DNA from 3 places in the Janthinobacterium sp. SUN026 genome. Region 1 is predicted to be linked to each of the others. Evidence: predicted binding sites of a transcription regulator. Region 1 holds the regulator's gene; each other region holds the start of a gene.
The links. The regulator LexA, encoded in region 1, represses DNA repair genes until DNA is damaged. The targets are predictions, from matches to a motif close to ACTGTATNNNNATACAGT.
Positions count from the first base shown of each region.

Region 2: OX459_RS01455 (DNA topoisomerase IV subunit B) is a predicted target of LexA. The motif match lies at 6,109-6,126, and genes of this name have one in related genera.
Region 3: OX459_RS06025 (PA0069 family radical SAM protein) is a predicted target of LexA. The motif match lies at 3,723-3,740, and genes of this name have one in related genera.

Region 1 is NZ_JAPQNU010000001.1:1,104,839-1,115,141, reverse strand. It holds gene OX459_RS05110 (inorganic phosphate transporter) at 1-58, opposite strand, end outside; gene OX459_RS05105 (DUF47 domain-containing protein) at 101-727, opposite strand; gene OX459_RS05100 (replicative DNA helicase) at 822-2,207, opposite strand; gene rplI (50S ribosomal protein L9) at 2,343-2,798, opposite strand; gene rpsR (30S ribosomal protein S18) at 2,826-3,116, opposite strand; gene priB (primosomal replication protein N) at 3,142-3,441, opposite strand; gene rpsF (30S ribosomal protein S6) at 3,462-3,851, opposite strand; gene lexA (transcriptional repressor LexA) at 4,127-4,762, shown strand; gene OX459_RS05070 (cystathionine gamma-synthase family protein) at 4,833-6,074, opposite strand; gene purF (amidophosphoribosyltransferase) at 6,118-7,641, opposite strand; gene OX459_RS05060 (CvpA family protein) at 7,680-8,168, opposite strand; gene OX459_RS05055 (SPOR domain-containing protein) at 8,189-9,169, opposite strand; gene folC (bifunctional tetrahydrofolate synthase/dihydrofolate synthase) at 9,194-10,303, opposite strand, start outside.
Region 2 is NZ_JAPQNU010000001.1:300,561-310,863, reverse strand. It holds gene OX459_RS01480 (DUF4118 domain-containing protein) at 1-1,115, opposite strand, end outside; gene kdpC (potassium-transporting ATPase subunit KdpC) at 1,174-1,749, opposite strand; gene kdpB (potassium-transporting ATPase subunit KdpB) at 1,760-3,838, opposite strand; gene kdpA (potassium-transporting ATPase subunit KdpA) at 3,848-5,653, opposite strand; gene kdpF (K(+)-transporting ATPase subunit F) at 5,653-5,742, opposite strand; gene OX459_RS01455 (DNA topoisomerase IV subunit B) at 6,206-8,203, shown strand; gene OX459_RS01450 (molecular chaperone HscC) at 8,203-9,912, shown strand; gene OX459_RS01445 (J domain-containing protein) at 9,925-10,303, shown strand, end outside.
Region 3 is NZ_JAPQNU010000001.1:1,326,809-1,337,111, forward strand. It holds gene OX459_RS06005 (transporter substrate-binding domain-containing protein) at 1-285, shown strand, start outside; gene OX459_RS06010 (lipocalin family protein) at 320-832, shown strand; gene OX459_RS06015 (methyl-accepting chemotaxis protein) at 1,097-2,881, shown strand; gene OX459_RS06020 (tRNA-uridine aminocarboxypropyltransferase) at 2,967-3,674, shown strand; gene OX459_RS06025 (PA0069 family radical SAM protein) at 3,803-4,945, shown strand; gene OX459_RS06030 (hypothetical protein) at 5,154-5,330, opposite strand; gene OX459_RS06035 (S8 family serine peptidase) at 5,485-7,395, opposite strand; gene OX459_RS06040 (aspartate/glutamate racemase family protein) at 7,691-8,404, opposite strand; gene OX459_RS06045 (DUF917 domain-containing protein) at 8,401-9,621, opposite strand; gene OX459_RS06050 (sigma 54-interacting transcriptional regulator) at 9,596-10,303, opposite strand, start outside.

The DNA of each region.
Region 1 (10,303 bases):
ACAGCAGTGCGAGGACGATCAACAGGCCTAGCACGTAGATGCTGATTTGTATGGTCATTGTAGTTTCTTTTCTGATTCTGGTTCAGGACAGGCCCAACGCTTACGCGTTTTCGACGATGATGCCTTCGATAATATTGGACACATCTTCGCAACGGTCGGTCACGGTTTCCAGAATTTCGTAGATCGCTTTCAGCTTGATCAGGTTGCGCACGTCCGGCTCGTCGCGGAACAGCTTGGACATGGCGGCGCGCATCACGTGGTCGGCGTCCGATTCCAGGCGGTCGATCTCTTCGCAGATGGCGACGATCTTGCGCGAGTTATCCATGTTGTGCAGCATGGCGACGGCGTCGCGCACTTTTTCGGTACAGGCCAGCACCAGTTCGGCCAAGCGCTTGGCTTCCGGCGTGACGGCCTTCAGGTCGTACAGCGAGACGGTTTGCGCCGCATCTTCCAGCAGGTCGAGGATGTCGTCCTGGCGCGTGATCAGCTGATGGATGTCATCGCGGTCGATCGGCGTGATGAAGGTCTTGTGCAGCATTTCCACGGTGGCGTAGGTGACTTTGTCCGCCTGTTTCTCGATGCTTTCGATCGCATGCACGCGGTTTTCCAGGTCATCGAAATTGGTCATCAGGCCGAGCATCTCTTTGGCGCCCTTGACGCACAATTCCGCGTGCTGGTTAAACAATTCAAAAAACTTGCCCTCAGTGGGCATCAAGCGTCCAAACATGTCATTCTCCGTTAAGCATTGAGTCGTGTTATTTACTACAGAAAGCCGCCCCTTTTGATGAAGGGGCGGCCAATGGAATATCAGTGCTGCTGTGTTAGTCGCCTTGGTAAAGCGCCAGGCCACCACTGTAATTGCCAAATTTGGTGTACTGCCCCATGAAGGTGAGGCGGATGCTGCCGATTGGACCGTTACGTTGTTTACCGATGATGATTTCGGCCGTTCCCTTGTCCGGCGAGTCGGGGTTATACACCTCGTCGCGGTAAATGAACAGGATCACGTCGGCATCCTGCTCAATAGCGCCCGATTCGCGCAAGTCGGACATGACAGGACGTTTGTTCGGGCGTTGCTCCAGCGAGCGGTTCAGCTGGGACAGCGCAATCACGGGGCAACCGAGTTCTTTCGCCAGGCCTTTCAAGCCCCGTGAAATCTCGGAAATTTCCGTGGCGCGGTTGTCGCCCGGCGTATTGGCCGACATCAGCTGCAAGTAATCGACGATGATCAGGCCCAGCTTGCCGCATTGACGCGACAAACGGCGCGAGCGGGCGCGCAACTCGATGGAATTCAAGGCCGGCGTTTCATCGATGTACAACTGCGCGTCGTTCATCTTCTGGATCGCATTCGTCAGGCGCGGCCAGTCTTCGTCATTCAGGCGGCCCGTGCGCAGGCGATGCTGGTCGAGCTGTCCGACGGAGCCCAGCATACGCATGGCCAGCTGGGCGCCGCCCATCTCCATCGAGAACACGGCCACGGGCAAGCCGCTGTCGATGGCCACGTTTTCGCCGATGTTGACGGAAAACGCCGTCTTGCCCATCGATGGACGTCCCGCCACGATCACCAGGTCGCCCGGCTGCAGACCCGAGGTCATGCGGTCGAGGTCGATGAAACCGGTGGGCACGCCCGTGATTTCACTCTGGTTGTCGCGGCTGTACAGTTCGTCGATGCGCTCGACTACTTGCGTCAGCAGGGGCTGGATGGCGGTCCAGCCCTGGGCGCCGCGCGCGCCCTCTTCGGCGATGGCGAAAATCTTCGATTCGGCCTCGTCAAGCATCTGCTTGACTTCCTTGCCCTGCGGGCTGAAGGCCGTGCCGGAGATATCGTCGGCGACGGTAATGAGTTTACGCAGCACGCCGCGGTCGCGCACGATCTCGGCGTAGCGCCGGATGTTCGCGGCCGATGGCGTGTTTTGCGCCATGGCGTTCAGGTAAGCGAGTCCGCCCACATCATCGGCCTTGCCGAGCTGGGTCAGGGTTTCAAAAACAGTAATGACATCGGCTGGCTTGGAAGCGTTAACCATCTTGACGATTTGCTCGAAGATGATGCGATGGTCATAGCGATAGAAATCCTCCGCATGCATGAAGTCGGCGATGCGGTCATATGCGGCATTGTCGCGCAGCAGACCACCGATAACGGATTGTTCTGCTTCGATCGAATGCGGCGGAATACGGAGGGAATCCAGTTGCGGATCAGAGGGGGCGTTCATGGCGCGAATTATACCCGCTTCGGCGTGCTGGCAAAAATAAAGGGCTGAAATTGAGCGAAAAAAAGGCCACAAAAAAGCCGGGCGAACCCGGCTTTTCATAGTGCGGCAACGCTTGCGGGCCAGGCCCGCAGACGATTACGCGTTCGCGTCTGGAACGACAGCGATAACAACTTCCACAACCACGTCGGTATGCAGAGCAACCGAAACGTTGTGCTCGCCAACGATCTTCAGCGGGCCGGTAGGCATGCGGATTTGTGCTTTTTCAACAGCAAAACCTTGCTTGGTCAGCGCTTCAGCGATGTCGAAGTTGGTGACGGAACCGAACAGGCGGCCATCAACACCAGCTTTTTGAGCAACTTGAACGGTCAGGCCGCTCAGTTTTTCGCCCTGGGCTTGCGATGCGGCCAGTTTAGCGGCAGCAGCTTTTTCCAGTTCGGCGCGCTTGACTTCGAATTCAGCCACAGCGGTTGCCGTAGCACGACGTGCCAGGCGTTGCGGGATCAGGAAGTTACGTGCGTAACCGTCTTTGACTTTGACGACTTCGCCGAGGTTACCGACGTTAACAACTTTTTCTAACAGAATGATTTGCATAGTTCTTCTCCAGGAATATCTGACCGATTAAGCGTGGTGCAGATCGGTGTATGGCAGCAGCGCGAGGAAGCGAGCGCGCTTGATTGCGGTGTCAACTTGGCGCTGGTAGTGCGCTTTGGTACCGGTCAGGCGTGCTGGCATGATCTTGCCGTTTTCTTGGACGAAGTCTTTCAGCGTGTCGACGTCTTTGTAGTCGACTTGCTCAACGTGAGCTGCGGTGAAGCGGCAGAACTTCTTGCGTTTGAACAACGGGTTTTGCTGTTTGCGTTTTTCTTTAAGCTTGAGCTTATTTTTGTCGAACTTTTTACCGAATGCCATGTCAGGCTCCTGTATCTAAAATGCGCTAGTCAGAATTGACTGCACTAAAATCAATGATGTGAAACACCAAACTCTTGCTGTTGCGGCTCTTCCTGGCCAGGAAACCCGTGAACTGATACACCCCGCCCAAGCTTGCCTGACTGAACCGGCCTGAGATTTCGCCAGCGGCTAGCGCGGCAACATCAAACTCGGTCAAACGGGCAATCCCGGCTTCCATCTGCTGCGAACTGTGTTGCAATACTGCATTCACAATCGGCAGCCCTGCCGGGGTATAGCGCAATATTTCGCGCTCGGCAATGATGGCGGTTACTTGTAGCTGGTTCAGCGCACGATCCTGGTCAAGAATTAAGCTGCTGCTGCGGCTGGAGCGGCTGCTGGTGCTTCGGTGCGGTGGCTTTTGGCCGCGTCTTCGCGTTGTACCGATTTCATCATCGGCGAAGGAGCTGTTTCAGCTTTCTTCATTTTAACGGTCAGGTGACGCAACACGGCATCATTGAATTTGAATGCTGTTTCCAACTCGACCAGGGTCTCGTTGTCGCATTCGATGTTCAGGCAGATGTAGTGTGCTTTAGGCAGCTTTTGGATCGAGTAAGCCATTTGACGGCGGCCCCAATCTTCCACGCGGTGAACCGAACCGCCGCGGGTGGTTACGCTGGCTTTGTAGCGTTCGATCATCGCGGGCACTTGCTCGCTTTGGTCCGGATGGACGATAAAGACTATTTCATAATGACGCATGCAAACTCCTTCAGGTCGGATTGATAATCGCCCACCCCGGCGTCAAGACGGGTGTGGGAAGGTCAGCCGAAGATTATAACCGCCTTTTGCAAACGTTTCAATCATTCCTTCCACATGGGCCCGAAAAGCCCGCGCGCCGCCGTGCTTTCCGCCCGTGGACAAGTATTTCTTGCGAAATTCGCCTAAAACACGGAAATCCCCTTGCATAGTGGGCGATACTGTACAAAAATACAGACTGTTCATATAGACAGCATTTTAGTATGCACCCACCGCTCATGATCAAGCTGACAGCACGACAAGAACAAATCCTGAACCTGATCAAGGACGCGATTGAAAACACGGGCTTTCCTCCCACCCGTGCCGAAATCGCCAATGAACTGGGTTTTAAATCGGCCAATGCGGCCGAAGAGCATTTACAGGCCCTAGCTCGCAAGGGCGCGATCGAGATTTCGCCCGGCACCTCGCGCGGCATCCGCCTGATCGGCGCCGCCGCCGAAGCGCTGCCGTCGAAGGTGCCGGCAGCGCTGCTGATGTCGCTGCCCCTGATCGGCCGGGTAGCGGCCGGTTCGCCCATCCTGGCGCAGGAAAACCTGGAAGCGAGCTACAACGTGGACCCGGCCCTGTTTTCGGCCAAGCCCGACTTCCTGCTGAAGGTGCGCGGCTGGTCCATGCGCGACGCCGGCATCATGGATGGCGATTTGCTGGCCGTCAAGAAAGTCGACAGCGCCAAGAACGGCCAGATCGTCGTGGCCCGCATCGGCGACGAAGTCACAGTCAAGCGCTACAAGAAGACGGGTTCCGTCATCGAATTGCTGCCGGAAAACCCGGACTTCAAGGTGATTACCGTGTCGCCGGAAGATGAGTTTGCCCTGGAAGGGCTGGCTGTCGGCCTGATGCGCAGCTGGCATTAAATCGCTGCAGCTAAAGAAAGGGCCGCAACAGCATGGCTGTTGCGGCCCTTTTTACATGCTGCGCGGCTGTTTAGGCGTCCAGCGCATTTTTGAAGTCGTCCAGCAAATCGGCCTCATCCTCGATGCCGACGGAGACGCGGATCAGCGACTCGGCGATGCCCATGCTGGCGCGACGCTCGGCGCCCATCTCATAGAAAATCGTGTGGGCGACGGGAATGACGAGGGTGCGCGTGTCGCCGAGATTGCTCGCTGGAATGGCAAGATTGAGACGGTTGAGGAAATCGAAGCAGTCGATGCCGTCCTTTAATTCAAAGCTGAACAGCGAGCCATAGCTGCGGAACAAGTCCGTCGCCAGCGCGTGCTGCGGGTGCGACGCCAGGCCCGGGTAATGCACGGCCGCCACTCTCGGGTCGGCGGCCAGCATGGTGGCCAGCGCCAGGGCGTTCGAACAGGTGCGGTCCATGCGCAAGGCCATGGTTTCCGCGCCGACGGCGATATGGTGCGCCGCTTCCGGCCCCAGGGAGGCGCCAAAGTCGCGCAAGGCCTTGGCGCGGATTTGCGCGATGCCCCACTGCGCGGGCGCCGCCTTCCTGTAATTCTCGAAGATGTTCGGATACTGCGTCCAGTCGAACACGCCCGTATCCGTCAAGCTGCCGCCCAGCGCATTGCCGTGGCCGCCGATAGATTTCGTCAAGGCATTGACCACCAGGCCCGCACCCACGGCTTTCGGGCGGAACAGATATGGCGTCGTCATGGTGTTGTCGACGATGTACAGGATGCCCTTCTCGCGGCACAAGTCGCCGATTTTCTTCAGGTCGGCGATCTGCGTGCGCGGATTGGCAATAGTTTCCACGAAAACAATCCGCGTGGCCGGCGTGATGGCGGCAGCCACATTGGCCACGTCGGTGGCGTCGACGAACGACACGGCGATGCCCTGCCCCGTCACCGTTTGCCACAGGCTGTTGGTGTTGCCAAACAAAAAGGCCGACGACACGACATGGTCGCCCGCGCGCAGCAAGGATTGCACCACGGCACCGATGGCGCCCATGCCGGTGGCGAAGCACAGGGTCGCCACGCCGTCTTCCATCTTGTTGACCTTGTCTTCCAGCGCGGAAACGGTCGGATTGCCCTGACGGCCATAGCGGAAACCCGGTTCCTTGCCCTGGAACACGGAAGCGAGCTGGCGCGCATCGGTGTAACCAAAGGCAACGGAAGTGTGCACGGGCTTGTGCAGGGAGCCATGTTCGATGCCCTTGCGGCGGTCGTTATGCAGGATGGTGGTGGTAAAGCCGTAGTTTTTTTTATCGTTCATGATCGCGGAGAAAAAAATGCCCGGCATCGGCCGGGCAGCTTACTTATGCTTCTGTTGTCGCCAGGTTCAGGTTCAGCTGGGAACGCGGCGTATCTTCGGGCGCTGCCGCCTTCGGATGGTGACGCGCATATTCCAGGCGGTCCAGGTATTCCTGCGACACGTCGCCCGTCACGTACACGCCATCGAAGCACGAAGCCTCGAAGTTGGTCAGGGCCGGGTTGACGTCGGCGATAGCCTGTTTCAGCGCGCCGATATCCTGGTACACGAGGTAGTCGGCCGTGATTTCACGGCACACTTCTTCCGTCGTGCGGCCGTAGGCGATCAGTTCGTCGCGCGTCGGCATGTCGATGCCGTACACGTTCGGGTAAATCACCGGTGGCGCGGCCGAAGCGAAGATGACCTTCGTCGCGCCCGCTTCGCGCGCCATCTGCACGATTTCACGGCTGGTTGTGCCGCGCACGATGGAATCGTCGACCAGCAGCACCACTTTATCCTTGAATTCGGACGGAATCGCGTTGAGCTTCTGGCGCACGGACTTCTTGCGCGCCGCCTGGCCCGGCATGATGAAGGTGCGGCCGATGTAGCGGTTCTTGATGAAGCCTTCGCGGTACTCGATGTTCAGCGCCATGGCCAGCTGGATGGCGGCCGGACGCGAGGAATCGGGAATCGGCATGACCACGTCGATATGCACGCCAGGCAATTCGGCGCGGATCTTTTCGGCCAGGTACTCGCCCATTTTCAGGCGTGTGGCGTACACGGAGGCGCCGTCGATGACGGAATCGGGGCGGGCCAGGTAGACGAACTCGAATACGCACGGGTTCAGGCTGGCATTGTCGGCGCATTGGGCGCTGTGCAATTGCTTGTCAGCATCGATGAAGACGGCTTCGCCGGGACCGATATCGCGCACGAAACGGAAGCCCATGCCTTCCAGGGCGACGGATTCGGAAGCGATCAGGTATTCGGGACCCTGTTCCGTTTCATTGATGCCCAGGCACAGCGGACGGATGCCATGCGGGTCGCGGAAGGCCAGCAAGCCCACGCCGGCGATTTGCGCCACGGCAGCGTAGCCGCCCTTGACGCGGCGGTTCAGCACGGTGACAGCCTTGAAGATGGCTTCCGGGTCCAGGTTCAGGCCCGTCGTCGCTTCCTGGATTTCATGCGCCAGCACGTTGAGCAGCACTTCCGAATCGGAATCGGTATTGATGTGGCGGCGGTCGTTCTTGAACATTTCCAGCTTCAACTGTTCCCAGTTGGTCAGGTTGCCATTGTGCGCCAGGGTGATGCCGAACGGCGCATTCACATAAAACGGCTGTGCTTCCTCTTCGCTCGACGAACCGGCCGTCGGGTAGCGGCAATGGCCGATGCCCGTCGTGCCTTGCAGCGAACGCATGTTGCGAGTACGGAAGACGTCACGCACGAGGCCATTGGCCTTGTGCATGGAAAACATACTGCTGTGATTGGTCGCAATCCCTGCCGCGTCCTGACCGCGATGTTGCAAGAGCAACAATGCATCATAGAGCAATTGATTGACAGGTTGATGGGAAACGACGCCGACGATGCCACACATGGTGTGCTCCTAAACTGTGCTACTGATTTTAAAAAAATTCAAAATTTCACATGCTGCGCGTAAGCGGCAGGCAGATAAGGCTTGATGGCGCGCGCGCCCTGCTCCGCGAGCGGGCTGAGCTGCGCGTTTTTCCAGAATGGCTGCTGCGGTATGGACGTCATGCCGCACAAGATGACGGCGGTCAGCACGATCACAAGGCCCCGCGCCACGCCGAACAGGCTGCCCAGGGTGCGGTCGGCCAGGCTCAGGCCCGTCACCTTGACCAGCGCGTCGACCGTCATGGACAGCAATCCCATCAAAATGCGCACACCGATGAACAGCACCACGAAAGCCAGCAACAGGCGGATGGCTTCGCCCGGCACGGCTTCCGGCAGGAATTTCGCCAGGGTGGCGCCATAGGCATTGGCAATGACGAAAGCCACGACCCAGCTGACCAATGACAGTATTTCCTTGACCAGGCCGCGCATCATGCTGATCAGCACGGACGTCACCAGCACGAACAGCACCAGGTAATCGAAGATCGTCACGCCCGTTCAGCCTTGCAACATCACGCCGGTACCAGGCTGCCGCCCAGGCCCAGCTTTTGCAGCTTGGCGCGGGTCTTTTCGGCGTCTTCGCGGCTGCCGAACGGTCCCACGCGCACGCGGATGCGTTCGCCCGCCGGGCTCGAGACTTTCTGCGTGTACGACTTGATGCCCGCTTCGCGCAGCTTGTCCTGCAGTTCGTCGACCTTGTCCTGCGTCGCCAGCGCCGCCACCTGCACCACGAACTTGCCGCTGGCGTCGTGCGCCTTGTCCTGCACCTTCTCTTGCGGCTTGTCCTGCGGCTTGCCTTCCAGGATGGCCAGCGCGCGCGCGGCATCGTCGGCCGATTGCGCCGGCTTGGCAGGTTTCGGCTCGGGCTTGGCTTCCGGTTTTACTTCATGCTTGGGTTCAGGCTTGGACTCGTGTTTCGGCTCGGCCTTGGGTTCCGGCTTGGTTTCGTGCTTCGGTTCCGGTTTTGGCTCCACCTTGACCGGCTTGGGCTCAGGTTTCGGTTCCACGTAGGCTGGCTTGACCGGCGCAGGCTGGACGGCGGCCAGCACGGGTGCCGGTGCCTGCGTCGGCTTGGCCGCAGGCGGCAGCGGCGCGTCGACGATTTCCTCGGACTGGTCCAGGCCATTCGATGCGGCCCGGGCCGGAATGGCCGGCACGGGTGCCGGTGCAGGCGCTACGGCCTTTTCCTTCGAAGGAATATCGATGGCGATATCGTTGAACGGCGCCTTCGGCTCGGAATCGAGCAGCATCGGCAAGCCGACAGCCACGCCCAGGGCCAGGGCGATGGCCCCGACCAGGCGGCGGCGTGCGCGCTTTTTTTCAGGCAAGACCGGATCCGGCGCTTCCTTGCCGCCACGGCGCGATCCGCCGCCACCGGAGGTGTTGGCGGCGCGTTTGCGGGTCGGCGACTGTGCTTCGCCAGGGACATAAAAGCCGCTGTCTTCGCCAGAGGATTCTTGCTTGTTTTTAAACAGTTTCGAGAACAAGCCCATGCGTGATTTTCAGTCGAGTGCGTTTCAGTGAAGTGAGGATTTTCGGGCCTTCATCACGCCGGCAACGGTGAGGAAAGAACCAAAGACCACAATTCTATCATTCTCACCGGCCCGGCTCATTGCATTTGCAAAAGCTTGTGCCGGATCATCGAAAATAGATACAGTATGCTCGCTGCTGTCGGGCTTATCTTCCAGCATGATCTGCACCTTGGCGGCCAGCTCGGACGCCGTGGCCGCGCGTGGCGAAGGCAAGCCCGTCAGGCACCAATGGTCGACGTGTTCGCTCATCGCGGCCAATACGCCATCGATATCCTTGTCCAGCATGGAGCCGAACACGGCATAGGTGTACGGGTGGAAACCCATATTGCCCAGGTTCTGGTTCAGCGCCGACGCCGCGTGGGGGTTATGCGCTACATCAAGGATTACGCTGGGGCGGCCAGGCAAGACCTGGAAGCGGCCCGGCAGCTCCACCGTCACGAGGCCCGTGCGCACTTCCTGCGCGCCCACGGGCAGTTTCAGCTTCAGCACTTCCAGCGCGGCCAGCACGGCCGTCGCGTTGAGGATCTGGTTGGCGCCGCGCAAGCTTGGATACGCGAGCGAATTGCGGCGCTGCTCGCGTCCGCCGTAGTTCCACTGCTGCTTGTCGCCCGAATAATTGAAATCGCGGCCCATCAGCCACAGGTCGGCGCCGATGGCCTCGGCATGGTCGATCAAGGATTGCGGCGGCACGGGATCGCTGCAGATGGCCGCCTTGCCCGGGCGGAAGATGCCCGCCTTTTCAAAGCCGATCGCTTCGCGCGTGTCGCCCAGGTAATCCGTGTGGTCGATATCGACGCTGGTGACGATGGCCACGTCCGCGTCGATCACGTTGACGGCGTCGAGGCGCCCGCCCAGGCCCACTTCCAGGATGGCCACGTCCAGCTTGGCCTGCGACAGCAGGTGCAGGATGGCCAGCGTGGTGAATTCGAAATACGTCAGCGGCGTGTCGCCCCGCACGGCTTCGACGGCATTGAAGCTGGCGACGATCTGTTCGTCGCTGGCCATCTCGCCCAGCACGCGGGCGCGTTCGTTAAAATCGAGAAAGTGCGGCTTGATGTACAGCCCCACTTTGTAGCCGGCACGCAACAGCACGGA
Region 2 (10,303 bases), 800 kb from region 1:
GGCGCCAGGCTGGCCATGCGCGCGGCCGGCGACGCATGCCACAGGCGCGCCAGCGCACCGGTACGGCTACGTCCCACGATGACTTTCGAGATATTCGCGCTGCGTGCATACTCGACCACGGCGCCGGCGATGTCGGCGGACGGATTGACGGCCGTGCGCGCGCCCAGGTCCTGCGCCAATTTCAGGGTTTTCAGGATGCGCTCGCGCTGGCCCGCCGGCAGGCGCTGCAAACGGGGCGTTTCCACGTACAGCGCATGCCATTCCGCATTCAGCTGGCTGGCCAGGCGCGCCGTGCTGCGGATCACGTGTTCGCCCCCCGCGTGCGGCCCCACGCAGGCCAGCAGCGCGGCGCCCGTCTTCCATACGGGATTGATCGATTTTTCGACGCGGTAGGCCTGCACGTCGTCCTGCACCCGGTCCGCCGTGCGGCGCAAGGCCAGTTCGCGCAGGGCGATCAGATTACCCTTGCGGAAAAAATGCTGGGACGCCCGCTCGGCCTGCTGCGGCTGATACACCTTGCCCTGTTTCAGGCGGTGCAGCAGTTCATCGGCGGGGATATCGACCAGCACCACTTCGTCGGCGCGGTCGAACACCGTGTCGGGCAAGGTTTCGGCCACGCGCACGCCCGTGATCCCGCCCACCACGTCGTTCAGGCTTTCCAGGTGCTGCACGTTGACGGTCGACAGCACGTCGATGCCGGCCGCCAGCAATTCCTCGACATCCTGCCAGCGCTTCGGATGGCGCGAACCGGCCACGTTCGAATGGGCCAGTTCATCCATCAGTATCAGCGCCGGCGCGCACCGCAGCGCTTCGTCCAAGTCGAACTCGAACAAGGTCTTGCCCCGGTATTCGATGGCCTTCAGGGGCAGCACGGGCAAGCCATCAAGCTGGGCCGCCGTATCCTGGCGCCCATGCGTCTCCACCACGCCCACCAGCAAGTCCTGGCCATCGGCCAGCAATTTGCGGGCGGCGGCCAGCATCGCATAGGTCTTGCCGACGCCGGCCGAGGCGCCAAAGTAAATGCGCAGCCGGCCGCGCGCGGCTTTCTTTTCCTGCGCCTGCACTTGCGCCAGCAGGGCATCAGGGTCGGGGCGTTGGCTGTCGTTGGGGAGCATGGGCATCTTTTAATGTCAAAACCAGGGGCAAAACCGGCGGCTCTGCCCCTGCATCATCTTACTTCGCGGCCGCATCCAGCGCCAGATTCAGTTCCAGCACATTGACCCGCGGTTCGCCGAAAAAGCCGATATACGCGGTTTTCTGCACCTTGGCGATGGCGTTTTCCACCTGCGCCAGCGGCACGGCGCGCACGCGGGCCACGCGCGGCGCCTGGTACAAGGCGCCCGCCAGGCTGATTTCCGGATCCAGGCCACTGCTCGACGCCGTCACCAGGTCGACAGGGATCGGGTTGCGATTGCCCGGATCGGCTGCCTGCAGGGCAGCGATGCGCGCCTTGACGGCGTCCACCAGGGCCGGGTTGCTCGGCCCCTGGTTGGAGCCGCCCGAACCGGCGCCGTTGTTCGCCATCGGCGCGGTGGCCGATGGCCGGCCCCAGAAATACTTGGGCGAGGTGAAGGACTGGCCGATCAGCATCGAGCCGACAGGCTTGCCACCGCGCTCGACGATGCTGCCGTTGACTTCATCGTTGAAAGCGAGCTGCCCGATACCGGCCGTGGCAAACGGATAGACGACGCCGCAGATCACGGTCAGCGCGGCAAACAGGACCAGGGCGGGACGTACGATAGTGCTCATGATGGTTCCTTTAGACTAAATTGAGTGCGGACAGCAGCATGTCGATCAGCTTGATGCCGATGAAGGGCAGGACGATGCCGCCCAAGCCGTAGATCAGCAGGTTGCGGCGCAACAGGCTGGCCGCACCGATGGCCCGGTACTGCACGCCTTTCAGCGCCAATGGAATCAGCACGACGATGATCAAGGCATTGAAGATCACGGCCGACATGATGGCCGACGCAGGGCTGGCCAGGTGCATGATGTCCAGCGCCTTCAATTGCGGATAGGTGCCCACGAAGGCGGCCGGGATGATGGCAAAGTACTTGGCGATGTCGTTCGAAATCGAGAACGTCGTCAGCGAACCGCGCGTCATCAGCATCTGCTTGCCGATTTCGACGATTTCCAGCAGCTTGGTCGGGTTCGAGTCCAGGTCGACCATATTGCCCGCCTCCTTAGCCGCCTGCGTGCCTGAATTCATGGCCACGGCCACGTCGGCCTGCGCCAGCGCCGGTGCGTCGTTGGTGCCGTCGCCCGTCATCGCAACGAGGCGGCCTTCGGACTGGTAGCTGCGGATGAGTTTCAGCTTGTCTTCCGGCGTCGCCTCGGCGAGGAAATCGTCCACGCCCGCTTCGGCGGCAATCGCCGCCGCCGTCAGCTTGTTGTCACCCGTGATCATGACGGTCTTGATGCCCATGCGGCGCAGTTCCGCGAAACGCTCCTTGATGCCGCCCTTGACGATATCCTTCAATTCCACGGCGCCCATGACGCGTCCATCGTCGACCACCACCAGCGGCGTGCTGCCGCGGCGCGCGATGTCGTCGACGGCGCGCCCCACCTCCGCCGGATACGGCTGGCCCAGCGCTTCAACATATTTTTTCATAGAATCGGCCGCGCCCTTGCGCAGCTGGCGCACCTGCTGTTCACCAGGAATGTCCACGCCGCTCATGCGCGTTTGGGCCGTGAACGGTACGAAGGTGGCGTGCAGGCTGGCCATCTCGCGTTCGCGGATATTGAACTTCTGCTTGGCCAGCACGACGATGCTGCGCCCTTCCGGCGTTTCATCGGCCAGGGAGGCCAGTTGCGCCGCATCGGCCAGCTGCTGCTCCGTTACGCCGGGTGCTGGTACAAAACTCGACGCCTGGCGATTGCCCAGGGTGATGGTGCCCGTTTTATCCAGCAGCAGCACGTCCACGTCGCCGGCGGCTTCCACGGCGCGGCCCGACGTGGCGATCACATTGGCCTGCATCATGCGGCTCATGCCGGCCACGCCGATGGCGGACAACAGACCGCCGATGGTGGTCGGGATCAGGCACACCAGCAACGCGATCAGCACGGTGATGGTCACCGGCGTGCCACTGCCGGCCGCCGCCACGGAAAACAGCGAATACGGCAGCAGGGTCACGGTGACGATCAGGAAGACGATCGACAGGGCGACGAGCAAAATCGTCAGGGCGATCTCATTCGGCGTTTTCTGGCGCTTGGCGCCTTCGACCATGGCGATCATGCGGTCGATGAAGGCTTCGCCCGGATTGACGGAAACGCGCACCAGCAGCCAGTCCGACAGCACGCGGGTGCCGCCCGTCACGGCGGAAAAATCGCCGCCCGACTCGCGGATGACGGGCGCCGATTCGCCCGTGATGGCGCTCTCGTCGACGGAGGCCACGCCGGCCGTCACTTCGCCGTCTGCGGGAATGACGTCGCCCGCCTCGACCAGCACCGTCATGCCCTTGCGCAGGTCAGTGGCCGGCGTGGGCAGCCAGGAAGTGCCGTATTTCGGCGTCTGCATTTTCTTTGCCATCACCGTTTGCTTGAGGGCGCGCAGGGACGCCGCCTGCGCCTTGCTGCGGCCTTCGGCCAGCGCTTCGGCGAAGTTCGCGAACAGCACGGTAAACCACAGCCACACGGCGACGGCGACGATGAAGCCGAATGGCGCTTCACCCTGGCCGTTCAGGGCCTGGATGGCCAGCAGGGTCGTGATGATGCTGCCCACGTAGACGACGAACATCACGGGGCTGCGCCACTGCGTGCGGGGGTCGAGTTTTTTGAACGCATCGACGACGGCGGGGCCGATCAGTGCGGAATCGAACAAAGTCAGGCTTGTGCGTGACATGGTAGCCTCTTATTTGATGAAAAGTTGCAGGTGTTCGACGATCGGGCCCAGGGCCAGCGCGGGAACGTAATTCAATACGCCGACCAGCACGACAACGCCGATCAGCAAGCCGATGAACATGGGGCCGTGCGTGGGCATGGTGCCGGCATTGGCCGACAGGCGCTGCTTGGCCGCCAGCGAACCGGCCACCGCCAGCACGGGCACGATCACGCCGAAGCGGCCGAACCACATGGCAATCGCCAGCATCACGTTGTAGAACGGCGTGTTGGCGGACAGGCCAGCAAACGCGCTGCCGTTGTTGTTGGCCGCCGACGTGAAGGCGTAGAGGATTTCCGAGAAGCCGTGCGCGCCCGGATTGGCCACGCCCACCGTACCCGGTTCGACCATCACGGCGATCGCCGTGCCCGTCAATACGAGGGCTGGCGTAATCAGGATGGCCAGCGACACCATCTTCATTTCATACGCCTGGATTTTCTTGCCCAGGTATTCGGGCGTGCGGCCTATCATCAGGCCGGCGATGAAGACGGCCAGGATGGCGAACATCAGCATGCCGTACAGGCCCGTGCCCACGCCGCCGAAGATCACTTCGCCGAACTGCATCAGCAGCAGCGGCACCATGCCGCCCAGGGGCATGTAGGAGTCGTGCATGGAATTGACGGCGCCGCACGAAGCGGCCGTCGTCACCGCCGCGAACAGGGTCGATGAGCTGATGCCGAAGCGCGTTTCCTTGCCCTCCATATTGCCACCCGACTGCAAGCTGCTGGCCTGCTGGTCCACGCCCAGCGCCTGCAGGGCAGGATTGGCTTGCTGCTCGGCGCTCATCACGCCGGCCGTCATGACGACAAAGATCAGGGTCATCGCGGCCAGCACGGCCCAGCCCTGGCGCATGTCGCCCACCATGCGGCCGAACGTGAAACACAGGCCGGCGGGAATGATGAAGATGGCCAGCATCTGCAGGAAGTTCGACAGCACGGTGGGATTTTCGTACGGGTGCGAGGAATTGGCATTGAAGAAGCCGCCGCCGTTCGTACCCAGCAGCTTGATCGATTCCTGCGACGCGACGGGCCCCATGGCGATCGTCTGCGTGGTCGCCACTTGCGCTTCCATCACGGGCTTGCCGGCCGCATCCAGCACGGGCTGGCCATCGGCCGTCACTTTCGGCGTTTCATACGCCACGTGGTCGAGCAAAGTTACTTCCTTGTAGGCGGAAAAATTCTGGATCATGCCTTCGCCCATGAAGACGACGGACAGGGCCAGGGACAGCGGCAGCAGGATGTACAGGGTCGAGCGCACCAGGTCGACCCAGAAGTTACCGATCGATTTGCCTGAGCGCGAGGCGAAGCCGCGCACCAGCGCGAAGATCACGGCGATGCCGGTGGCCGCCGAAAAGAAGTTCTGGCATGCCATACCCAGCATCTGTGTCAGGTAGCTCATGGTCTGTTCACCGCCGTAGCCCTGCCAGTTGGTATTAGCGACGAAGCTGACGGTGGTATTGAACGAGGAATCGGGGCTGACGGCGCCGAGACCCTGGGGATTCAAGGGCAAGAAGCCCTGCAGGCGCTGCAGGCCGTAGACGAAGACGGCGCCCACGGTATTGAAGACGATCAGGGCGATGGCATAGCTTTTCCAGCCCATGGCCTTGTCGGCGGGCAGGCCGGACCAGCGGTACAGCAGATTTTCCAGCTTTTGCAGCCAGCCCAGGCCGCGCACGGGGCCATCGCCGGCCACCCTGGCCATATACAGGCCCAGCGGATAGCCCGCGGCCAGCAGAACGGCCAGGAAAGCCACCAATAACAGTATCGATTGCGTCGTCATCACAGTTCCTCCGCCTTCAGCAGCGCCACCAGCAGGTACACGAGCAGGCCAGCCGACACGACGGCGCCCAGCACATAAAACGCGTTCATTTGACGCTCCCTAATTTGTCGCAGGCGACGGCAAAGCCGGCCGCCAGGACGAAAAACACGGCAATCAAGCCGAGATACACGAGATCCATTCCCACCCTCATTCAGGTTTGTTTTGATAGTGAGCAGATTAGCCAAAAGGGTCTAAAAAATTCGTAAAGACTGGGGAGGCAGCTGTAAACAAGATGTAAAAACGGGCGCTTTACCGCATAAAATCCTTCACAATGGGCGCCAAACCACGCGCGCGGCGCACTGTTGTTGCCTTGGAGTAGCGCTATTGCTCGCGGGACAAGATAGAATGCGCGAGCGTCCGCACAAGGACGCCAAGCCTGCCGCACTGCCCTCCCTCAGTGACGCTGGACGGGATATACTGTATATTCATACAGTTATCGCCGCCGCTGTCACTGCGCCACGCAGTGCCCTGGCCTGGCGTTCCAACCACTGTCTTTACTTAGCTTGAACACGTATGGCCACTAAAAAACCAGCATCCGACTACAGCGAATCATCCATCCGTGTCCTGAAAGGACTGGAACCCGTCAAGCAGCGCCCGGGGATGTACACCCGCACTGAAAATCCGCTGCACATCATTCAGGAAGTGATCGACAATGCCTCCGACGAGGCGCTGGGCGGTCATTGCACGCATATCGCCGTGACGCAAAACACGGATGGCAGCATCACCGTCGAAGACAATGGCCGCGGCATTCCCGTCGGCCTGCACCCGGAAGAAGGCGTGCCGACGGTGGAAATCGTGTTTACGCGGCTGCACGCAGGCGGCAAGTTCGACAAGGGTTCGGGCGGCGCCTATGCGTTCTCGGGCGGCCTGCATGGCGTCGGCGTGTCCGTCACCAATGCGCTGTCGACGCGCCTGGAAATCACCGTCTGGCGCAAGGAAAGCGACGGCAACGGCTTGCACCACATGGTGTTTGCCAACGGCGACGTGATCGAGCCCCTGAGCTCCCGCCCCGCACCGCGCGACGGCAAGAAGTCGGGTACACGCGTCACCGCCTGGCCCGATGCCAAATACTTTGATTCGCCGAACATCTCGCAAACCGAGCTGCAACGCCTGCTGCGCTCGAAAGCCGTGCTGCTGCCGGGCGTCACCGTCACCCTCACCAACGCGAAAACGGGCGATACGCAAACCTGGCAGTACGCGGAAGGCTTGCGCGGCTACCTGACCGAAACGCTGGCACAGGTCTCGAATGGCGAAACCCTGATTCCCCTGTTCGAAGGCGCGCAGTATGCGGGCCCGGACTCGGAAGGCTTTGCCGAGGGCGAAGGCGCGGCCTGGGTCGTGGCGTGGACGGAAGAAGGCGCCATCGTGCGCGAATCGTATGTCAACCTGATTCCCACCTCGAATGGCGGCACGCACGAATCGGGCTTGCGCGACGGCCTGTTCGGCGCCGTCAAAAACTTCGTCGAAATGCACTCGCTGCTGCCGAAAGGCGTCAAATTGCTGCCGGAAGACGTGTTCGCGCGCGCTTCCTTCGTGCTGTCGGCCAAGGTGCTGGACCCGCAATTCCAGGGCCAGATCAAGGAACGCCTGAACTCGCGCGACGCCGTGCGCCTCGTGTCGACCTTCACCAAGCCGCCGCTGGAACTGTGGCTGAACCAGCACGTCGACTACGGCAAGAAGCTGGCCGAATTGGTGATCAAGCAGGCGCAATCGCGCCAGCGCTCGCTGCAAAAAGTGGAAAAGAAAAAATCCTCGGGCGTCGCCGTCCTGCCGGGCAAGCTGACCGACTGCGAATCGTCGGACATCACGCGCAATGAACTGTTCCTCGTCGAGGGCGACTCGGCGGGCGGCTCGGCCAAGATGGGCCGCGACAAGGAATTCCAGGCGATCCTGCCCCTGCGCGGCAAGGTGTTGAATTCGTGGGAAACGGACCGCGACCGCCTGTTCGCGAATAACGAGATCCACGACATCGCGGTGGCCATCGGCGTCGATCCGCACAGCGTGGGCGACTCGCCCGACCTGTCCGGCCTGCGCTACGGCAAGATCTGTATCCTGTCCGATGCAGACGTGGACGGCTCGCACATCCAGGTACTGCTGCTGACGCTCTTCTTCAAGCACTTCCCGGCGCTGATCAACAAGGGCCACATCTGCATCGCCCGCCCGCCGTTGTATCGCGTGGATGCGCCCGCGCGCGGCAAGAAACCGATGCAGAAGATCTATGCGCTCGACGACGGCGAACTGCTCGCCATCGAGGACAAGCTGCGCAAGGAAGGCGTGAAACAGGGCGCCTGGTCGATCTCGCGCTTCAAGGGCCTGGGCGAGATGAACGCCGAGCAGCTGTGGGAAACGACGATGAACCCGGACACGCGCCGCCTGCTGCCCGTCAAGCTCGGTGAAGTCGACCACATGGCCTCGGCCTCCCGCTTCAATATGTTGATGGGCAAAGGCGAAGCAGCTGGACGCCGCGCCTGGATCGAAGAACACGGCAATGAAGCGGAGGCGGATATCTGATGATCATCGGCATCGACCTGGGCACCACCAACAGCCTGGTCGCCATCTGGCGCGACGGCAAGGCTTCCATCATCCCGAATGCGCTCGGTGAACACCTGACGCCGTCGTGCGTGAGCATCGATGACGACGGCACCGTGCTGGTGGGCCGCGCCGCGCGCGAGCGCCTGCAGACGCACCCGCAGCTGACGGCGGCCGTCTTCAAGCGCTACATGGGCAGCGAAAAGAAGATCACCCTCGGCACGCAGCAATTCCGTCCGGAAGAGCTGTCGTCGATGGTGCTGCGCGCGCTGAAGGAAGATGCCGAAGCCTTCCTGGGCCACAAGGTCGAGGAAGCCATCATCACCGTGCCCGCGTATTTCAGCGATGCGCAGCGCAAGGCCACGCGCATCGCCGGCCAACTGGCGGGCTTGCGCGTGGAGCGCCTGCTGAACGAGCCGACGGCCGCCGCGCTGGCTTACGGTATCCGCGACAAGGAGCAGGAAAGCAAATTCCTCGTCTTCGACCTGGGCGGCGGCACGTTTGACGTGTCGATCCTGGAGCTGTTCGAAGGCGTGATGGAAGTGCGCGCCTCGGCCGGCGATAATTTTTTAGGGGGCGAAGACTTCGTCACCGTGCTGGTCGACGCCTTCCTGGAAGGCAGCGGCTTGCGCGACGCGGCCGGCAGCCGCCTGTTCGATCCGCGCCAGCAGCAACTGCTGCGCGATGAAGCCGAGCGCGTCAAGCGCCTGCTGTCGGACCAGCCGTCCGTGCGCATGGCCACGCGCTACCAGGAGAAGGAATACAGCTGGGAGATCAGCGAAGACAAACTGGCGCAGCTATGCGAACCGCTGCTGGCGCGCTTGCGCCTGCCCGTGGAGCGGGCGCTGCGCGACGCCACCATCCGCGCCGCGGAATTGAATGAAGTGGTGCTGGCCGGCGGCGCCACGCGCATGCCGCTGGTGCGTAAACTCGTCTCGCGTATGTTCGGCCGCTTCCCCGCCATCCACCTGGACCCGGACGAAGCCGTGGCACTGGGAGCCGCCGTGCAGGCAGGCCTCAAGATGCGCGACTCTGCCCTCGATGAAGTGGTGATGACGGACGTGGCGCCGTACTCGCTGGGCATTTCGATTTCGCGCCAGGTCGGCGCGAACCAGTATGAAGGCGGGCATTACCTGCCCATCATCGAGCGCAATTCCGTGGTGCCTGTCTCGCGCACGGAAAACATCACCACCATCTACGACAACCAGAAAGAAATCAACGTGGCGATCTTCCAGGGCGAGTCGCGCCTGGTGGCCGACAACGTCTTCCTCGGCAAGATCAGCTTCCCGATTCCCGCGAAAAAGGCGGGCGAGATCGGCATCGACGTGCGCTTCACCTATGACGTCAGCGGCGTGCTGGAAGCGGAAGTGACGGTGCTGGCCACGCAGGAAAAGCACAAGATGGTCATCAGCGACAATGCGGGCGTGATGACGCCGGAACAGATCGAGCAGCGCTTTGCGGAACTAGCCGACCTGAAGATCCACCCCCGCGAGCAGATGGAAAACCGCACCCTGGTCACGCGCGCCGACCGATTGTACGAACAGTCGCTGGGCGACGTGCGCCAGTACCTGGCGGCGCACACGGCCAATTTCCAGGCGGCGCTGGAAACGCAGGACCCGAACACCATCCGCAAGGCGCGCCAGGCGCTCGACGAGGTGTTGCGCCAGGTCGAGAGCGAGAGCTTCCTGTAAATGGACGGCGGCATGCACAACGGGCAGCGCAGCCTGTGGGATATCCTGGACACGGAGCCGACGGGCGACGAGCGCGCCCTCAAGCGCGCGTATGCGAAGCGCCTGAAGGTGACGCGTCCCGAAGACGATCCGGCCGCCTTCCAGGAGCTGCGCGAGGCGTATGAATACGCGCTGCGCCATGCGCACCTGTTTGCCGAGGAATTTCCGGAACCGCAAGCGGCCGAAGCGGCAGCAGCGGAAGCGCCAGAAGCGCCGCCCATGGAACCGGCAGACCTGTGGGGCGTCATCGACGAGGCGGTGCAGGAAGCGCCTGCGGAACTGTGGGGCATCATCGCCCAGGAACAGCCCCCTCCCCCGGAACAATGGGGCATGGTCGCCATCGACCCGGCGC
Region 3 (10,303 bases), 220 kb from region 1:
CTCAAGCTGATGCGCGGACGCATCGATTGCTATGTCAGCGACCGCCTGTCGGCGCAGTGGGAATTGCAGCGCATCCGGCGCGAGGGGCCGCCGGGCACGCCGATGCAGGCAATCGAGGAAACGGCGCAGCTGGCCAGCCAGCAAGGCCACCTGGGTTTTACGGCGCGCCAGCCTGCCGCCTACCCGTATCGCGATGACTTTATCGAACAATTCAACGCGGCCATCGTGCGCATGCAAAATAGCGGCGCGATCCGCCGCATCGTCGAGCGCGCATTGCAACCCTGACGCTGCCACCCTGATTCACCCGATGGAGAAGACCATGAAAAAATTGCTGTTTCTGAGTGTGCTCGTGCTGGCCGGCTGCGTGGGCCGCCCCGACAATATTGTGCCTGTCAGTCACTTCGACACGACCCGCTATCTGGGCAAATGGTATGAGATCGCGCGCCTCGACCATTCGTTCGAGCGGGGCCTGAGTCATGTGACGGCCGATTACAGCCTGCGCCAAGATGGCGGCCTGAAAGTGCTCAACCGCGGCTACAAGGATGTGGATGCGAAATGGAAGGAAGCGGAAGGCAAGGCGTATTTCGTGGACAAGAAAGACGTGGGCTACCTGAAAGTGTCGTTTTTCGGCCCCTTCTATGGTTCCTACATCGTCTTCGACCTCGACCAGCAAAATTACAGCTATTCCATGATCAGCGGCCCGGACAAGTCGTACTTCTGGCTGTTGTCGCGCACGCCCACCATGGACCCTGCCTTGCAGCAGCGCCTGATCGAGAAAGCCGGCGGCCTGGGTTTTGATACGTCAAAATTGATCTATGTGAAGCAAAACTGACCTTGCTTGCCTGCCGCCCGTTCGTGGCGGAAAAGCGCCTTCTGGTTGTTGCTTTTCTGCATGTTATTTCTTGCAATACCACTCTGATTCACTCACAATCTGCTCCAAAGTAGTGCGCTGCGGCGCGCTGCCATTCCGGTGGCGACGTTCGCGTTGCGCCACCGCTCGTGATTGCCGCACGGCAGATGCCTGCTATATTGGTACGTAGCAGTAGGTCGGTTTCGTGGCGTCTGTGCATCGTTTTCTTCAGATAGGAATCACGCAATGAAAAACCTCAAAATCGGCGTACGTCTCGGTGGCGGTTTTGCCGCCGTCCTGTTCCTGTTGACCAGCCTGACCGTGGTGGGCATCGTGCAGATGCAAAGCGCCAGCAAGGAAACCGATGCGCTCGTCAACGTCAAGGTGCGCAATGAGCGCCTGATCGCCGAGTGGACCAAGGTCATCGAGGTCAACGCGGCGCGCACGGCGGCCGCCTGGAAAGTCAGCGATCCCGAACACCAGAAGCAGTTTGAACAGGAAATGGCGGTCTCGTCTGCACGCGCCACGGAAATCCAGAACGATATCGGCAAGAGCGAGCTGAACACGGACGAGCAGGCGCTGTACCAGGAAGTATTGAGCACGCGCAAGGCCTACACGGAAGTGCGCAAGAATGTGTTCAAGGCCAAGAATGCGGGCGACCTGGAACTGGGCAAGCGCCTGTACGAAGGCGACATGGCCGTCAAGCGCGACATCTACCTGGCGTCGCTGAAGAAGCTGGAATTGCTGGAAGCCAAATTGCTCGATGAAACGGCCGCGCAAATCCGTTCGCGCTACGAAAATGGCCGCATGCTGCTGATCTCGCTGGGCGTGGTGGCCATCTTGCTGGGCATCGCCTGCGCCTACTGGATCACGCGCTCGATCACGCGTCCCATCACGCGTGCCGTCGAGGTGGCGGAAGCCGTTTCCGCTGGCGACCTGACCAGCCATATCGTCGTGGAAAGCCGCGACGAGACGGGGCAATTGATGCATGCGCTGAAAAACATGAACGATAAACTGGTGAGTATCGTGGGCCAGGTGCGCGCCGGTACCGAATCGATCAGCACGGCGTCGAGCGAAATTGCCGCCGGCAACCTGGACTTGTCGTCTCGCACGGAAGAGCAGGCCAGCTCGCTGGAAGAGACGGCGTCGTCCATGGAAGAGCTGACCTCCACCGTGAAACTCAACGCGGACAATGCGCGCAGCGCCAACCAGCTGGCCATTGACGCTTCGCAGATCGCCAGCAAGGGCGGCGTGGTGGTGTCGGAAGTGGTCAGCACCATGGGCTCGATCAACGATTCCTCGCGCAAGATTGTCGACATCATCAGCGTCATCGACGCCATCGCCTTCCAGACGAATATCCTGGCCCTGAACGCGGCCGTGGAAGCGGCCAGGGCCGGTGAACAGGGCCGTGGCTTTGCCGTCGTGGCTTCCGAAGTGCGCAACCTGGCGCAGCGTTCCAGCGCGGCGGCCAAGGAAATCAAGGGCTTGATCGACGATTCCGTGCAAAAGGTCGAGGCCGGTTCGCAACTGGTGGACAAGGCGGGCCGCACCATGGACGAGATCGTGCAAAGCATCAGCCACGTGACGCAGATCATGAACCAGATCACCGACGCGAGCGATGAACAGCGCGCCGGCATCGAACAAGTCAACCAGGCCATCGGCCAGATGGACCAGGTGACGCAGCAAAACGCGGCCCTGGTGGAAGAAGCGGCCGCGGCGGCCGAATCCATGCAGGAACAGGCGGCCAGGCTGGCCGAGGTCGTGGGCGTGTTCAAGCTCGATGCCACGCAGCAATATGCTGCCGCCCGTAGCAGCCCGTCCGTGACGGCGCCTGCGCCAGTAGCGGCTGCCACGCGAGCCGCCATGCGGCCCGCCACGCAGCCTGCCATGCGACGCGCGCCGGCATCCCGCGCGCCAGCACCCGCCGTGGCCGCGACCTCGCCGGACAAGGCGGCGCAAGCGGACGCGGTGCGCGCACGCACGCCGAAGACGCCGGTGGCCTCGGGCGCCGACGAATGGGAAGAGTTTTAAGCACGGATTCTTAAGCGCAGATTCCCCTTGGCATGGCGCGGGCGCTACAATCGCGGCTTGAAGACAGCCGCGAACGCGCTCCGCCATGACCACCCGCCGTACCTCCAGCCCTAGCTCAAATCATCCCGCCAGCCATCCCGCCAGCCCTGCAGCTGCATCGTCTTCCCTGGCTGAACCTGCCAAACGCGCGCGCTGCCCAGCCTGCCTGCGCGCCGTCTCCAGCTGCATCTGCCGCTGGATCGCCCCCGTTTCCCACGCGGTGGAAGTGCTGATCCTGCAGCATCCGCTGGAAGTGCACAATGCCAAGGGCAGTGCCCGCCTGCTGCACTTGAGCCTGCCGAACAGCCGCATGCTGACGGGCGAGCAATTTGCCCCCGATACGCTCGCCGAATTGCTGGCCGACAAGCACAACGTGCTGCTGTACCCGGATACGCCCGGCGACCGTTCGCTGGGCATCGCCCCGCCACCGGCGCTCGACCCAGCCAGCTTGCTCGATCTTGCCCGCGTGCGGCTGGTGGTGCTGGACGCCACGTGGCGCAAGAGCCGCAAGATGCTGTATCTGAATCCCCCGTTGCAACAGCTGCCGCGCCTGCCCCTGCGCGATACGCCCGCATCCCATTACCTGATCCGCAAGGCGCACGCGCCAGACCAGTTATCGACCCTGGAAGCGACGTGCTATGCCCTGATGCAGTTGGAGCAGGACGCGGCCCGCTTCGTTCCCCTGATCGCGGCATTTGACGGCTTTGTCGCACAGCAGTTGAGCTATGTCATGCCGCACGGTGAAAAAGCTTGAAACGGCATCACGCCAGCCCTTGATCTTGCCCGCACAGCGGCATAGTATACTGTACGTATATACAGTTGATGGGGCCGTTCATGAAAGCAATCATTCCAGAGCACGATGACAGCTTCGCCGGGCAAGCCATGTTGCCGCCGCAATCGCTGAAAGCCCACAAGGGCCGCGGCGCCGTGTCGAACCTGCAAGGGCGCTACGAGACACACGCGCGCGGCGCTTTCGATGATGGCTGGAGCGTGGGCGGCCTGGATGAGGCGGCCGGGGAGGCGGCGCCTCCCACCTGGAAGACACAGGTCAGCGACGAGCAGGCGCGCACCATTCTCACCCGCAACGCTTCGCCCGACTTGCCGTTCAATGTTTCCTTGAATCCGTACCGGGGTTGCGAACACGGCTGCATTTATTGCTTTGCCCGCCCCACGCACAGCTATCTGGGCCTGTCGCCGGGGCTGGACTTCGAAAGCCGCATCTACGCCAAGGTGAACGCTCCCGAACTCTTGCGCCGCGAACTGGCCAAGCCCTCGTATGTGCCCGAACCGATCGCCCTGGGCGTGAACACGGATGCGTATCAGCCGTGCGAGCGCGAACGGCAACTGACGCGGCGCGTGCTGGAAGTGCTGCACGAGTGCGACCACCCCGTGGCGCTGATCACGAAATCGTCGCTGATCGAGCGCGATATCGACATTCTGGCGCCGATGGCGGCCAGGCGCCTGGCCGCCGTGGCCGTCACTGTCACCACGCTCGACCCGGCCATCGCGCGCACCCTGGAACCGCGCGCGGCCGCTCCGGCGCGGCGGCTGCGCACCATCCGCACCCTGACGGAGGCGGGCATCCCCGTGGGCGTGAGCATCGCGCCCATCATCCCGTTCGTGACGGAACCGGAAATCGAGCAGTTGCTCGAAGCCGTGCGCGACGCGGGCGCCATCCACGCCCATTACGTGGTGCTGCGCCTGCCGTGGGAAGTGAGCCCGCTGTTCCAGCAATGGCTGGAAGCGCACTTCCCGGAACGTGCCCAGCGCGTGATGAACCGGGTGCGCGAAATGCGTGGCGGCAAGGATTACGACAGCGCGTTCGGCGCGCGCATGCGGGGCGAAGGCGTGTGGGCTGACCTCATCCGCCAGCGCTTTGAAAAGGCCGTGCACCGGCTGGGCTTGCACGGCAAGGGCGGCCGCTTCAAGCAGCTCGATTGCACGCAGTTCCGCCGGCCGCTGGTGGTGCCGCCGCTGGGCGCAAAAGTAAAAAAAGGTAATGCGGGGCAGCTGGATTTGTTTTAGCGCAAGCAGTGCGGGGCGCGCGCTTGTGCGTTGACAAGGGCACGCGCAAGGGCATGCGTACTGCGCGAAACAGGCGGGCTTGGTGGCGAGTCGCATCGCCGTCCTGCGTCCGTCGTGGGGGATGCCGGCAGGGGGAGCGGGCGACGAGAAACTCATCGCCCGCAGGCATGCCGGGCTTAGCCGGAACGGCTCGATCTTGCTGGCTTGATCAGCAAACGGTGGCGTTGCAAGCCATCAGGCAGAGTTGCTGTGCGGTGCCGCTCAAGGCGCCGCAAGCCGCTTTGCACAGGGTGCAGGTAATGCCGGAAGGGGCGACACCCTGGCTGATGGCGGAGATGCTGGGGCTGCGTTGTACGGCTTTGGCTTGCAATGGCAGATTGTTCATTTTAAAACTCCTTGTGGTGGCGCCGCCGCGGGCAACGGCAATGGGTGTGCGTACCGAAGTACGGTGCTGATCGTTTCCCGCCAACGACCGTATGCTGAAGCGCGTGCACGCATTGCTGCGCCCACGAGCCCCGACAATTCAAATGCTGTTGACGTCAGCGTTGCGACCAGTAGCGCACTGCGCCGACGCTGACCGGTATCACATCGCTGACGTCGACGGCGAAACGGGCGACCGTGTTGGCTACCTGCAGGTTTTCCGGGTTGAAGAAGGTCATGATGATGTCGTAGCACTCGGAGCCCGGGCGGCACACGGGACTCTGTTGCACGACGATGGTATCGAGCTGCATGCCCGTGGTCTTGGCCAGCATTTCCGCCGCTTGCATGGCATTCGTGGCCGAGAAGTTGAGCGCGCGGTCCATGCCCGTGACGCCCAGGTTGCGGAAGTCGTAATAGATGCGGTTCAGGAAGTTTTCCAGGCGCGCGCCCGTGTTGCTGCTGTTGATGTCCAGGCTGTCCTGCACCGCCATCAGGCTGTCGATCAGCTGCGGCACATTCCAGCTGAACATGCCCCGGATGGCCGGCTGGATCACGGGAACGACCTGGCCGGACATCAGCCTGGCGGCGCCCGAGATTACGCCTGGAAACGAATTCATTACGACGAGGCCATCGATGGTGCCGACATAGGCCTCGAACAGCAGTTCATAGGTCATGTCGGCATACGGACCGACGGGGACGACCGCGTAAATCGGCGTGGCGTCCAGGTTGACGGTCCAGGTCAGCGATTGGCGGAAATATGGCTTTGCGCGCAGAAATTCGATCAATTGCTGCGGATCGCTCGGATTGTCCCTGCCTGGCGGCATGGCCTGGACGAAGGAATCGCGGCGCGCTTCGCTGCCGAAGTCGATGCCCAGGTTGCCCAGCGCATACACCAGGGTCGGGCCCTTGGCGCTGCCGCCGCAGCCGCAATCGGAGGCATCGATGCCGGAAGCGGCGATGCCTTGCCGCGTCGCGCCGGAAGGGCCCGCAAGGTTGGCCAGGGAGGGGGTTTCCAGCATGGGAATGCTGAGCGGATGCGCCTGCGCGGAAGTGTCGGCATTGGCTGGGCTCGCTTCAATCACAGTATCGTCTGACATTTCAATTTTCCCTTTTAATAATAGTTGAGTGGCGCCCGGCACATTCAATGTCCCAGTCAGGAGGCGGCGACAGTCCAGCTCGCCATTGGTGTTGCAACGCGTTGCGCTTTGCAGCAATGCGCTGCAAACTCCACGAGGGTCAGGACGATCCCCATGTTGGTGTTGCCGGCATAGCAGCAAGGCTGCGATGGCCGAGACGATCGGGGTGGCAAAGCTGGTGCCGCTGCTGAGCCGCACGCGCCCTGCGGGCGCGGCGCCGAGGATGTCGGTGCCGGGCGCCATGATGCCGCGCGCGCGATAGGCTTCGCCCCAGTTGCTGTTGGGCATGGGCGCGCCTTGCCGGTCCAGTGCGCCGACGACCAGCGTGTATTTGATGGAGGCGGGGATGTGCAGGCAATCGCAGCCGTCATTGCCCGCCGCGGCGATCAGCAGGACGTTGCGTTCATGGCACAGCTGTATGGCTTTTTGCAGCAGGCCATCGGCGGTGCCGCTGTCGGACAGTTCGCCGCCGCTGACATTGATGATGTGCGCGCCGTGCTCGACGGCCTGGGTGATGGCGCGGGCCAGGTCGAGCTGCGTGCATTGCGTCAGTGCGCCGTCGGCGCGGTCGGCAAAGATGGGCAGGATCAAGCCCCGACAATGGGGGGCCAGGCCCGTGACGGGACTGCCCGGCTGGCCAAAGATGATGCTGGCGACATGGGTGCCGTGTTGCGATGCCCGGCCGCTGCCGCTGGCACCCGTGGCGAGCGTGTCGAGCAGTTGCAGCCTGGCGCCGGCAAAGCAAGGGTGGCTGGTATCGACGGGACCGTCGAGCACGGCGATGCAGATGTCGGCACAGCCGGTGTTGCCATCTTGCAAGGCAGCCAGGCCGTGCAGCAAGCCATGATTGGCCAGGCTGTCGTGGGTGGTGGATACTTCCATGGTCGTCGGCACGCGGTGCTCCTTGCTGGGTCCTGGAGGGCGGGCGGCGCACCGCTTGAGGTGCTCCGCCCGCCTGCTGCGGCGCCTGCTGCTCCAGCGCCGATAGCATGATCTTTAGCAAGGGGCGTGCCAGAAGGCCAAGTGCTTGATTTTTAAAGGATGGGGCGGATTTGCATTGTCGTGCTGCAATAATGTTGGCGGATATCGTCCACCCTTGTTGAGCGGGATGGACGAAAACGGCAGGCGGCAAGGACGGGGAGGGGGCGCCCGGGACACGGCATGGCGTGTCCCGGGCGCGTGCGGCGGTTCAGCTATCCTTGCTGTAGCAGGCGCGGCTGGGCCGCAGGCGCATGCGCACGAGGGACACCAGGAAGCTGAAGCCTGCCTGGTTCGGATCGATGACCGGCACATAGGTGTGCAGCGCGTCTTCCAGCAGCGCGCTGACGCGCGCGGCGACGCCGACAAAGCCTGTACAGCCCAGCAGGATGGACTGGGCGCCGTCTTCCTGTATGGCCAGCATGGCGGCCTTGAAGGTTTTTTCGACCACCTTGTCCAGCTGGCCGAGGTCGGCGACGGGACAGTCGATGGAGCGGATGGAGGCGAAGCTGTCCTGCAAGCCGTAGGCCTGCATGTGACCCTGCTGCATGGCGAGCGTGCTGGGCAGTATCGTCATGATCGACAGGCGCTGGCTGAGGGCCAGCGCGGTAAAGGCGGCGGGCGGGAAGCCGCCCAGGATGGGGATGTCGATCACTTCGCGCGCTGCCTCCACGCCGCACATGTCGAAGTCGCTGAGCCAGATGCCGTCATAGCCTTCGCGTTCGATTTCCCTGGCCAGCTGCACCACCGGATAGCCGTTTTGCAGCCAGTCGACGCGGTATTCGATGCAGTCGTTCCCAGTAGAAATATTGCGCACGGACACTTCGACATCGGGCGGCATCACGGGCTCGATGGCGTCGAGCAGGCGCTGGTTGTAGATGGACGTGGCCACCGGCGCCACGATGCAGATGCGCAGCGGCTTCATGCGGCGCTCCCTGCCGCTGCGCCGGCGTTGCCAGTGAGCGGCACGTAGGGTCCCAGGTAGCCGATGGCGTTGATCAGTTGCATGAAGCTGTCGAGTATCAGTCCATTCCGTTCCCGCAATGCCGGATGGGCTTGCAAGCCCAGCAGCGTCACCTTGCGCTGCATCAAGGCCGGGTTGAGCGTGCCGTCCGGCAGCAGCAAGTCGCCATTCGAATACACGGCCTGGCCATCGCCCTCGACAAAGTAACTGATGGTGTCGGGCGCCATGCAGAGGGGCGTGCTGCGGCTGCTGTCCCAGGCCAGCAGCGATTCGTTCTGGTACAGGACCGTGCAAAGCCGCTCACCCGCGCGGATGGTGATCTTGCCCAGGTCGAAGCCATTGCGCGAGTCGACTTCGGCGGCGACGAACGTTCCCTGTGGAAACAATGGCCAGGCGCGCATGTCGCATTGCCGCGCAAGATAATCGACCACTTCCTCCGCGCTGCGCAAGCGGCCTGCCTGCAGTTCGCGGCCCAGGCGCAGTGCGCGTCCCAGGGTGCCGCGTACGGGCAGCGCCCGGGCCAGCTCCGCCGGCGCCATGATCCACATGGCCAGGCCGCCGAACTGCTTGAAATCGGCCTGCGAAACGATGGGGCGCATCATCTGGTCGATGATCGTTGCTACGTCTTGCTGGTGGGCATGGGCGCCGTTCACGCCCTGGCTCGGCTGGACGTCGAGTTCCACGCGCAGCCCCGCCTGGCTGACGAGGAAGGCGGGGCGCGGATTGATGTGCGCGGCCGCATACGTCAGCTGGGGCAGCGAGGGAACGGCGCGGCCGGCCCCGTCGGCGTCGATCACGGCCAGGCCCAGGCGGGCGGCGACCAGGCAGGCGACGAGAAACCCCAGCGCGCCGCTCTCGGGCGGCGCCAGGTAGGCCAAGGTGCGATTTTCCAGCGCCAGGCGCTCCCTGACGGCGAGCACGGCGTCGACGGGGCCCTGCGGAAAATGGGCGCCATTGATCGCCACGGGCGAACCCAGGTAAGCCACCATGACCGTTTCGCCAGCGGTGGCTTCGTCGACGCCGACCACGCGCACCTGGGCGTCCGGATAATAATCGCCGGCGTGGAACTGGGCCAGCAGGCTGCGCGCGGAAGCGAGCGTGCCGCCGCCACCGCTGCCGAAGAAGCAGGCGCCCAGCAACAGCGATTCAAGGTCATCGTGGTTCAGCACATAGGTCATGTTGCGGGTCCTCAGGTTGGCATGGCATGGAAATGGTTTGCGCCAGGACGGCCTGCAACTGCAGCGCCTGGGCAAACCGGGGAAAAGCCGTGTCGCGTTCCACGCCGCGCAAGGCGCGCGTGAGGTGATCGAGTGCTTCGTGCCGGCGGCCGCGCTGCAGCAGCAGTTGCGCCAGGCGGGTCGCCACCAGCAGGCTGCCGGCCGCGGCGCCCAGCGCCTTGGCGGTCGACAGCGCACTGCCCAGTTCGCGTTCCGCGTTGTCCAGGTCGCCCACCGCGATCCACGTCCGGGCATGCATGTCGAGCAATTCGACCAGGTAGGCCCGTTCGCCATGTTCCAGCGCCAGTTCGATGGCGCCGTGCAGCAATTGCCGGGCTTGCGATGGCTGGCCTGCCGACAGCAGCAGTTCGCCCCGCTTCCAGGCCTGGAATGAATGGAAGAGCATGCCGCCTTCGCACAGCATGTATTGCTGGTAGCCGTCGGCGATGCGCTGTTCGGTCTGCGCATGGATGTTGCCTGTTGCCAATGCGCAGGCATGGAATATCTGCCCCACCCCCAGGTAGAATTGATAGCCGTATTCGCTGGCGACGGTTTGCAGGTCCGCCGCCAGGCTTGCCAGCCGGACCCAGTCCTCGAACATGCAGGCCAGCCATGCGGCGCCTTGCAGCGCGATGGCGCGGTG